Ruminococcus albus AD2013: one gene and its partners. The protein of the gene in region 2 interacts with the protein of the main gene of each other region in a pairwise test. Links are inferred from orthologs where the notes say so. Each region holds a gene or a part of one and is shown on either strand. Other genes may lie near its edges.

Region 1 (2,892 bases), 1.8 Mb from region 2 along the record:
CGATGAGTCGTATTGCTACGTATACGCTCGTATACCTGCGAATGACGGTGGTATGCGTTCGTATACTCTTGGATTTATTTCGCATATGGATACTTCACCCGAAGCATCGGGGGAGAACGTAAAGCCCCGTATCATCGAAAACTATGACGGTGGGGATATCACACTCAACGTCGAACAGGGGATAGTCCTTAAAACATCGGTATTCCCCGAAATTAAAGACTATATCGGTCAGTCGCTGATAGTCACCGATGGAACGACCCTGCTTGGTGCAGATGACAAGGCAGGTGTCGCCGAGATAATGACAATGGCTCACCGCCTGCTTACCGATGACAGCATCAAGCACGGCGATATAGCCATAGCTTTCACCCCCGATGAGGAGATAGGCGCAGGTACCGATAATTTCGACCTTAAAAGGTTCGGGGCTGACTACGCCTACACCGTTGATGGCGGCGGTATCGGCGAGCTTGAATACGAGACCTTCAATGCCGCATCTGCTGATATAACTGTGAAGGGCGTGAATGTGCATACGGGTGAAGCCAAGAACAAGATGATAAACGCCGCACGTATCGCGGCAGAGTTTGACAGTCTTCTGCCTCCCGAACAGAAACCCGAATTCACCGAGGGCAGGGAAGGGTTCTTCCACCTTATGAACATCACGGGCAGTACTGAAAGCGCGTCACTTTCATACCTTATCCGCGACCACGACAGGGCGAAGTTTGAAGCGAAAAAAGCCCTTATCACGAAGCTTGCGGATATCCTGAACCTGAGATACGGCGAGGGTACCGTCACCGCCGTGGTCAAGGATACCTACTACAATATGCGCGAGAAGATAGAACCCGATTTCATGTTCCTTGTGGAGAATGTTTCCGACTGCATGAAAAAGCTGGGGGTCGAACCGAAGATACAGCCTATCCGCGGCGGCACCGACGGTTCAAGCCTTTCATTCAAGGGTCTGCCCTGCCCGAATATATGCACAGGTGGACACAACTACCACGGCAGATACGAATACTGCTGTGTTGAGTCTATGGAAAAGATATGTGAACTTCTGGTCATGCTGACCGAGACCGTATAAACAGTAAAAGGCACTTCCAACAGCAGGGAAGTGCCTTTGATGTTATCATGAACTTATTCGGGGTCATATTCAAATTTCGGCATGGGCAGAAGCTTGTGCAGATTTCTTGCGTGCATACCGTCGATGCGGGCTTTCAGCTCAGGCTTGTCGGAGAGGTCTGTCTCTTTTCTGATGTAGCTGTCAAGCTCTGCATAGGTAAATCCCAGATTGTCCTCGTCTGTCTTTCCGCAAAGACCGTCGATAGGCGTTTTGTGAGTAAGCTCATAGGGCAGACCCAGCTCGTCACCAATAGCTATGACTTCACGTACACAGAGTTCGGAGAGGGGGCTGAAATCGCCTGCGGCATCACCGAATTTTGTGGAGTAGCCCACCCAGTCCTCGGACATATTGCAGGTGTTAACCACACGACCGCCAACACAGGCTGCAACTGCGTAAAGTGTGGACATTCTTATTCTCGGGGGAGTGTTCACCCTAGCCTGCTCAGATACTTCAAGAGCGTTGCCGATCTCACCCAGCAGTGCGGAAACTGTACTGCCAACATTTATCTCGTAGCTTTTTATACCCAGATGTGCCACCAGCTTTTTGCTGCAGTCAATATCGAACTGCTCTCCCTGTGGCATCAGCACACCGATGACTCTGTCCTTGCCCAGTGCTTCAACGCAAAGCGCCGCAGCTACGGAACTGTCCTTGCCGCCCGAGATACCGAGTACAGCCTTTGTTGTGGGGGTCGCGTTCGCCTCAAAATACTCTCTTATCCATTTGATAACTTCGTCCTTGACCTTTTTTGCATCGAAATTGCTCATAGTCTAAGCTCCTCTCTGACTTTCATAAGTATTATACCAAGACGGTTCTCGCCCTGTCCGTTGACTTTTCCCCAGATCCGATCATTCCAGTCGTTGCCCTCAACGAGTTCTTCGTCACCCGTTGCAAGAAGCTTTTCTGCAAGGTCTTTATTCTGCGTGAATTTTGCCTTGCATATCTCATACATCAGATCTGTCTTTACTTCTTCCCAGTCACTTCTCAGGCTGACTTTTCTCCCCGCCCTTTTTGCAGAATCGGGGTCAAGTCCCGCGAAAGACCTGCGCTCGCTTTCATCGAGGGTCTTCATCGCCTGAAAAGCGGCTTCGTTATTAAGATAGGTGATACCCTCAAAGGTCACCTTGCTTTCGTAAAAATTGCTCAGGAAAAAATATTCGTCCGTGAATCTGTCTATCATACCGACACCTCTTATTCGGGTCACGCCTTTCGGTAAAGCTTTGATGTCCTGTGTGCCGCGGCTTCATCGAAAAACTCTGTTTCCGTGAGCTTGCCTATCACTTTTTTCCTAAATCCCTGAGGGGAAATATGTATACCCGTGATGGCTTCGTAGGGCTGCTGGAGGTCTGAGATGGTAAAGTATTCGGGCATAAGTCCGAATATCATATCGTGGTTTATCACCTCGTCACGCAGTTTCAGGAATGCGTCGAGTATCATATTGCCGTGGTCGAATGCCAGTTTGTCCGACAGTGTTTTTCCGCATGAATATTCGTACACCACTTCGCCATTATAGTGAAGTTTCAGCGTAAGACCCTCATCGGTATCCGTGGCTTCAAGGTCCAGCCAGTGGGCTGATTCCGCATCGGAACCCGCCGCTGTGGAAAGTTCCACTGTGTTGGTCAAAGCAATAAAACAGCAGGAGATTATCCACCCTCTCGGGTCGCGGTCGGGTCTGCTGTAAACTCCCAGATTTATCAGCTTGGGTTCATTCACTCCCGCTTCTTCTTGCAGTTCTCTTACTGCGGCTTCTTCTATGGTCTCGCCCTTTCGCAGAAATCCTCCGG
Region 2 (2,921 bases):
TAGTTACCTGATAGCTTTCGGATATATCTATCAGAACTTCATCAGCTGACATTTTCTTTATCATCTCGGAGAAAAGTCTGGCATTGATTATGCATGAGCCTTTATCTTCGCTTCTTACGGAGATGACTGTTCTTATACCCATTTCAAGGTTATAGCCTGTGAGTTCAAGCAGAGAATCCGCCAGTGAGAATTTTATGCCTTCCAGTGACGGGAGAGTTGACCTTTCGGAGACTGCTTTTGAAACGTTGACTATTGCATCGTAAAGCGTCTGCTTGGAACAGATGAATTTCATATTATCAATCCTTTCATTAGGTGCTGATGTATTTTTTTCAGGACGGTTTTCCGTCTTGTTGAATATTCAACGCTGGGGTGAGAAGATAAGTGGAGTTTGCGTGATAAGAAAAACAAAAGTTAAGATATATTTGTAGTATTAGTAGTAGTGTGTGTTGAAAATGTTGGAAAGTAGGTGAAAGCCCTTTGAACTTCGGGTTTCGGTGGGGGGAGTTTTTGTTGGATGAATGTTGGGAAGATGTTGACTTAATTTTCGGGTGTTGAATTGTTTAGAAATTGTTGGTTTAAAAGCTAAAACTTGGTTGAAAAAATGTTGGTATAAAAACTTTCAACTTTTTGGCTTTTAAAACAAATTTTTGGGTATGATGAAAATTTTGAAAATCTGTCGGATGTTGTCGGGATATCCCGAGATATATCGGATCGCTCCGATAAGCGAAATGTTGAAAAACCTGTTGAAAATGTTGAGAACTAATACAAATTTTAATTTGTTTATCAAGAATAAGCAACTGACATTGTTGATTATTTCTCTTTGAGATTTTTGATTATATCGTCAACGGTATCCTTCATTTCCTTATTTGATTTGAGGAGATTTGATACGTCGCGGTAATGTATGGTCATGGTAGAGTGGTTCTTATTTAGGGCATCGCCTATCTGGGTATATGTCATGCCCTTGACCTCTTTCAATATATATATAGTTATCTTTCTGGCGATGGATATCTTTGAATGTCTGTGATTTGACTTGATATCATCGGCAGTAACATCGAATGCGTTTGCAACTTCGGATATTATCCTGTCCACGGTTATCTCGGAGGGCTGATTGGATATGATTATCTCCTTTATGACCCTCTGTGCCATTGATATTGACGGAGATTCGTTGGTATACACTGTAAGAGCTTTGATCTTCTTGACTGTGCCTTCAAGCTGACGGATATTGGTCTTCAGCTTTTCAGCGATAAGTCTTACTACATTATCTGAGAGTTTGAGCTGCAGAAGTTCAGCCTTGCGGTTGATGATAGCCATTCTGGTCTCAAAATCAGGTGCCTGAACGTCAGCCTGCACGCCGAGACTAAGTCTGGTGGATATCCTGTCCTGAAGTTTTGTCATCTTGGAGGGAAGGATATCGGAGGTGAGCACTATCTGCTTACGGGCATTATACAGCTCGTTGAATGTATGGAAAAATTCGTCCTGCATTCTCTCCTTGCCTGCGATTATCTGGATATCGTCTATCAGCAGGAGGTCGGCATTACGGTATTTTTCATGGAAATTTACAGTATCTTTGAATTCGAGGGCTTTGACCAGTTCGTTTATGAACGCTTCGCCCGTGGTATATATTATCTTGAGTTCGGGGTGGTTCTTGCTTACCTTATACTCGATAGCTTTCATAAGGTGTGTTTTACCAAGACCCGAATCGCCGTATATGATAAGGGGGTTGAATACCTTATCGGGGTCGATCTGCTCAGCGTTCTTATCATCGTACTTTTCGGCAACGGCGTTACAGAATGCATAAGCAAGGCTGTTTGAGCTGCCTCTTATGAAATTATCGAAGGTATAAACATCTGCTTCGTCTGAAAGCTCGGTATCCTCTATCCTGATCTCTTTCTTCTCCTCGGGTTCGTCATCACCGGATACCATGATATCCACCTTGATGGGGAATCCCATTACTTCCTCAAAAGCTTTGTTGAGAACGTCACCGTATGCGGTCATGGTCTGCTGCTTTACAAAATCGCTTTTCGCAAGCAGGTACGCCACATTGTTTTCCATCTTATAGGGCTTGAGCACCTGTATCCACATACGATATCCCGATTCGCTTATACGTTTATCATTGGGTACGTCGCTTCCTGTCAGACGATAGCAATATTTTAATACCTCTTCAAATACATCATTGAATGAGTTTATCAACTCTTACGACCTCCTTAAATCTTACCCGTATGCACCCGATGTTTATTCTCAGCTGAGGCACATTTATCAGACCCTCCCGCGATATGGAAAGCAGGAAGATCTTATATAATAAAAATTTACAGATTTTGCCAAAAATAAAAAAGGGCACAAATATATAATTTATTATATCACATTCCAAATTAAATTTCAAGACCCCCTATATATATAATAGTACTGGTTTTTGTTTGCTATATTTGCGTTGATTTCCGTGTATATACAGGGATATATGCAAATCAAAATACAAATTTAATAAAAATTTTACTTTAATCTCAGGGGGCGGCAGGTCAGAGAGGGGAAAGTGATCTTTGAAGAAGTGTTCCGATGATAGGGGTTATCATAATAATAAAAATAATAAATATATAAATAATTATTAAATAAATTATGAACTGACTTGACAAACTATATGTAAGTAAGGTATAATGTTAAATTACAAGGGCTATGTCTACAAGACAGGCTATGGATAATTTTTTCCGACATTTTTTGCGGGTGTGTCCTGATAAGGGTACAGTTGTGAAAAGCTCGGGACTCATAAAGGAGAGTGAAACAGACATGAAGAGAACATATCAGCCTAAGAAGCTCCAGAGGAAAAAGGTCCACGGCTTCAGAAAGAGAATGGCAACTGCTAACGGCAGAAAGGTGCTGGCTCGCAGAAGAGCAAGAGGCAGAGCAAGACTGACTCACTGATAAAGAGC
Region 3 (2,993 bases), 1.7 Mb from region 2 along the record:
CTGTCCGACTTCGATATCATACTTTGAAAGTATGCGCATGATAACTCTGCGCCTTACGGGATAATCCAGCTCTCTTATCAGCTTGCAGGAATAACCGTCTCCGCAGTTGACTTTTTCATAGGCTTCATCTGCGAGTTTTTCCAGGAATGCGCTGTCTTCCCGCAGAAATCCAAGGGTTTTCGCGAAAGTGTCCATGAGTGATGGATTTAGCTCCCGCAGCACAGGAACAACTTTGTGCCGTAGCTTATTGCGTGAATACTCATCCAGAAGATTAGTCGAATCCGTGACGAAGTTCTGCCCTTTTTCTGCAAGATAATCCTCGATATCGGCTCGGCTGCACTCTATCAGCGGTCGGATTATGTTATCCCTTACAGGCGGTATCGAAGCTATACCTTTAAGTCCGGAACCTCTCGCAAGATTGAACAGCGTAGTTTCAAGACAGTCGTCAAGGTTATGAGCTGTACATATCTTATCAGCCGTTATCTCTTGTAAAGCTTTATACCTTAACATTCGGGCGCCTTCCTCTTCGGATACAGGATTGACCCTGCAATAGGCAGGAACGTCCACCCTTTTCACGGTGATCTCAATACCCAGACTTCGGCACAATTCTTCACAGAAATGCTGATCTCGATCAGCTTCCTCACCGCGTATACAGTGATTAACGTGGCAGGCACAAATGTCATATCCCAGTTCATGCAAACACAAAAGGAGCGCAGCGCTGTCTGCCCCGCCCGAAAGCCCGACCAGCAAGCGCTCGCCCTTATGAGCCATATGGTATTTTTCGATCGTCCGACCGACTCTCTGAACAAGCTCACTTTTCATCTTTTCTGAATTCCAATCCTCTGAACAATGTATACTCGCCTATCCAGCTGAGTTTGATCGTACCAAGCTGACCATGTCTGTTTTTTGCCACTATGCATTCAGCCACTGTCTGGTCTTCCTTTGAGTCGGAATAGTAAGCATCTCGGTACAAAAACAGTATGATATCTGCATCCTGCTCGATAGAACCCGATTCTCTCAGGTCTGAAAGCAGAGGACGCTTATCGTCACGCTTCTCGGCGTTACGTGAAAGCTGCGAAAGTGCGATAACAGGAACACTGAGTTCCTTAGCCATAAGCTTTATCTGTCGCGTTATCTCAGATACTTCGTTAACACGGCTGCTGTGCTTGTTTGGCGATTCCATCAGCTGTATATAGTCTATGACTACTAGACCCAGATTATTCAGTCTTCTGAGCTTTGCTTTCATCTGCGGCACAGTAACGCCGCCCGCACCATCATCGAGATAGATCGGCAGCTGTGAAAGAACATCGGCAGCTTCGGCAAGTTTTGTCCAGTCCTCGTCCTTCATCTCGCCGTTTCTCAGCAAAGTATTGTTTACCTTACCCTCTGAAGCCAGCATTCTGCCAACCAGCTGTTCTTTACCCATTTCGAGTGAGAATATGGCAACGTCCCTCTTGGTAGCTTTGCAGCAGTTTACCGCGATATTCAGCGCAAATGCCGACTTACCCATCGCAGGACGCGCTGCAAGCACGATAAGGTCGGTCTTTTGCAGACCTGTAGTAACGTGATCGAGCTGAGAAAATCCGGATCTTGCACCCTGATACTTCTCGGCATCGGGACCTGAAATTTCTGTCAGATGATGGAAATTCTCAACGATTACATCGCTTATCCTGGTCAGACCCTGTAAGTCCCTGCCCTGCCTTATGCTGAATATCTTCTGTTCAGCACTGTCAAGTAAAGCTTTCGGATCCCCCGCACCATCACTGACGCTTGCGATTATCTCATTCGCTACGTTCATCAGAGAACGCAGCTGTGCCTTCTGCAAAATGATGTTGCAGTAGCTCTCGATATTCTTGGTTGAAGGAACGTTGTCCATCAGCCCGTAGAGGTACTTCATCGCCATTGCGGAATTCTCGAAAACACCCGCATTGACAGCCTCATCAACGACAGTCACGACGTCCTCTGCCTTGCCTGTGGTGAACATTCTCATCATTATGGAGAATATCTGCTGGTGCTTGGGTCGGTAGAAATGCTCGGGTTTGAGCATCTCCATCGCCTTTTCACGGCATTCCACAGGGTCAAGCAGAACACAGCCTATGACTGCTTCTTCAGCCTCCTGACTGTACGGCAGCGACCTCCCGGGCAGATCAGAACCGCTGACTGCATTGAAATCGCTTATGTCAGCCATTTATTCCTCCACAACTTTAACTTTGATGCTGCATGATACGCCGTGAGACATCTTGACAGCCGCAGTGAAATCACCGAAAGCCTTGATATCCGTGCTGAGCGCGATCTTCTTCTTGTCAACATCAACGCCGTACTGGTCTTTCAGAGCCTCAGCCACAACACCTGATGTTACAGCGCCGAAAAGCTTGCCGCCCTGACCTGCCTTAGCCTTGATAACTACCTCTTTATCAGCGATCTTATCGGCGATAGCCTTGTTATCTGCGGTCTCCACATCTATCTTATGCTGTGCCGAAGCCTTCTTGCCTGCCAGATCATTGAGGTTCTTGGAGTTAGCTTCAACTGCCAGACCCTTTGCGATAAGGAAATTTCTTGCATATCCGTCAGCAACGTTCAGGGTATCTCCTGCCTTGCCCGAACCTTTAACGTCTTTAAGTAAAATTACTTTCATTTCAAACACACCTTTCTGGTTTACATATTTTTGATGAAATCATCAATGACCTCACGAAGCTGCCTGTCAGCAGACTCTATATCGGTCTTTAACTGAGCCGCCGCCATTGTTAGATGACCGCCGCCGCCCAGTGCTTCCATTATCACCTGGACATTGAACTTGCCCATACTTCTGGCCGAGATATTAACAAAATCACCCTGCTTGTACATAACAAATGAAGCAAATACTCCAGTTATTCCCAGCATTTCATCCGCCGCCTGAGAGGCTGCGACCCTGACGTTTGCAAAGCTGCCGTCAGCCCGTGCGATAGCACATCCGCGGTATATCTCCGCCGAATTGATGACCTTGGATTTTTCAT

The links. Proteins that work in one complex are often made in the same cells at the same time.
Region 1: the proteins of dnaA (region 2) and nadE interact in binary tests that used the Escherichia coli proteins (3 or more experiments, as listed by UniProt). The link is inferred for Ruminococcus albus AD2013 from one-to-one orthologs.
Region 3: the proteins of dnaA (region 2) and dnaB interact in binary tests that used the Escherichia coli proteins (3 or more experiments, as listed by UniProt). The link is inferred for Ruminococcus albus AD2013 from one-to-one orthologs.

What each region holds. Positions count from the first base shown.
Region 1 is NZ_JAGS01000001.1:1,136,577-1,139,468, reverse strand. It holds nadE (NAD(+) synthase), read right to left. Parts: upstream 1,876-2,892; coding sequence 1,126-1,875; downstream 1-1,125. Other genes in the region: N773_RS0105120 (NUDIX hydrolase), read right to left, coding at 2,309-2,892; N773_RS0105125 (NADAR family protein), read right to left, coding at 1,872-2,288; pepT (peptidase T), read left to right, coding at 1-1,072. UniProt on the Escherichia coli protein: Catalyzes the ATP-dependent amidation of deamido-NAD to form NAD. Uses ammonia as a nitrogen source.
Region 2 is NZ_JAGS01000001.1:2,899,878-2,902,798, reverse strand. It holds dnaA (chromosomal replication initiator protein DnaA), read right to left. Parts: upstream 2,191-2,921; coding sequence 811-2,190; downstream 1-810. Other genes in the region: rpmH (50S ribosomal protein L34), read left to right, coding at 2,779-2,913; dnaN (DNA polymerase III subunit beta), read right to left, coding at 1-292. UniProt on the Escherichia coli protein: Plays an essential in the initiation and regulation of chromosomal replication. Binds in an ATP-dependent fashion to the origin of replication (oriC) to initiate formation of the DNA replication initiation complex once per cell cycle.
Region 3 is NZ_JAGS01000001.1:1,232,034-1,235,026, forward strand. It holds dnaB (replicative DNA helicase), read right to left. Parts: upstream 2,189-2,993; coding sequence 812-2,188; downstream 1-811. Other genes in the region: tilS (tRNA lysidine(34) synthetase TilS), read right to left, coding at 1-822; rplI (50S ribosomal protein L9), read right to left, coding at 2,189-2,635; N773_RS0105550 (DHH family phosphoesterase), read right to left, coding at 2,656-2,993. UniProt on the Escherichia coli protein: The main replicative DNA helicase, it participates in initiation and elongation during chromosome replication. Travels ahead of the DNA replisome, separating dsDNA into templates for DNA synthesis.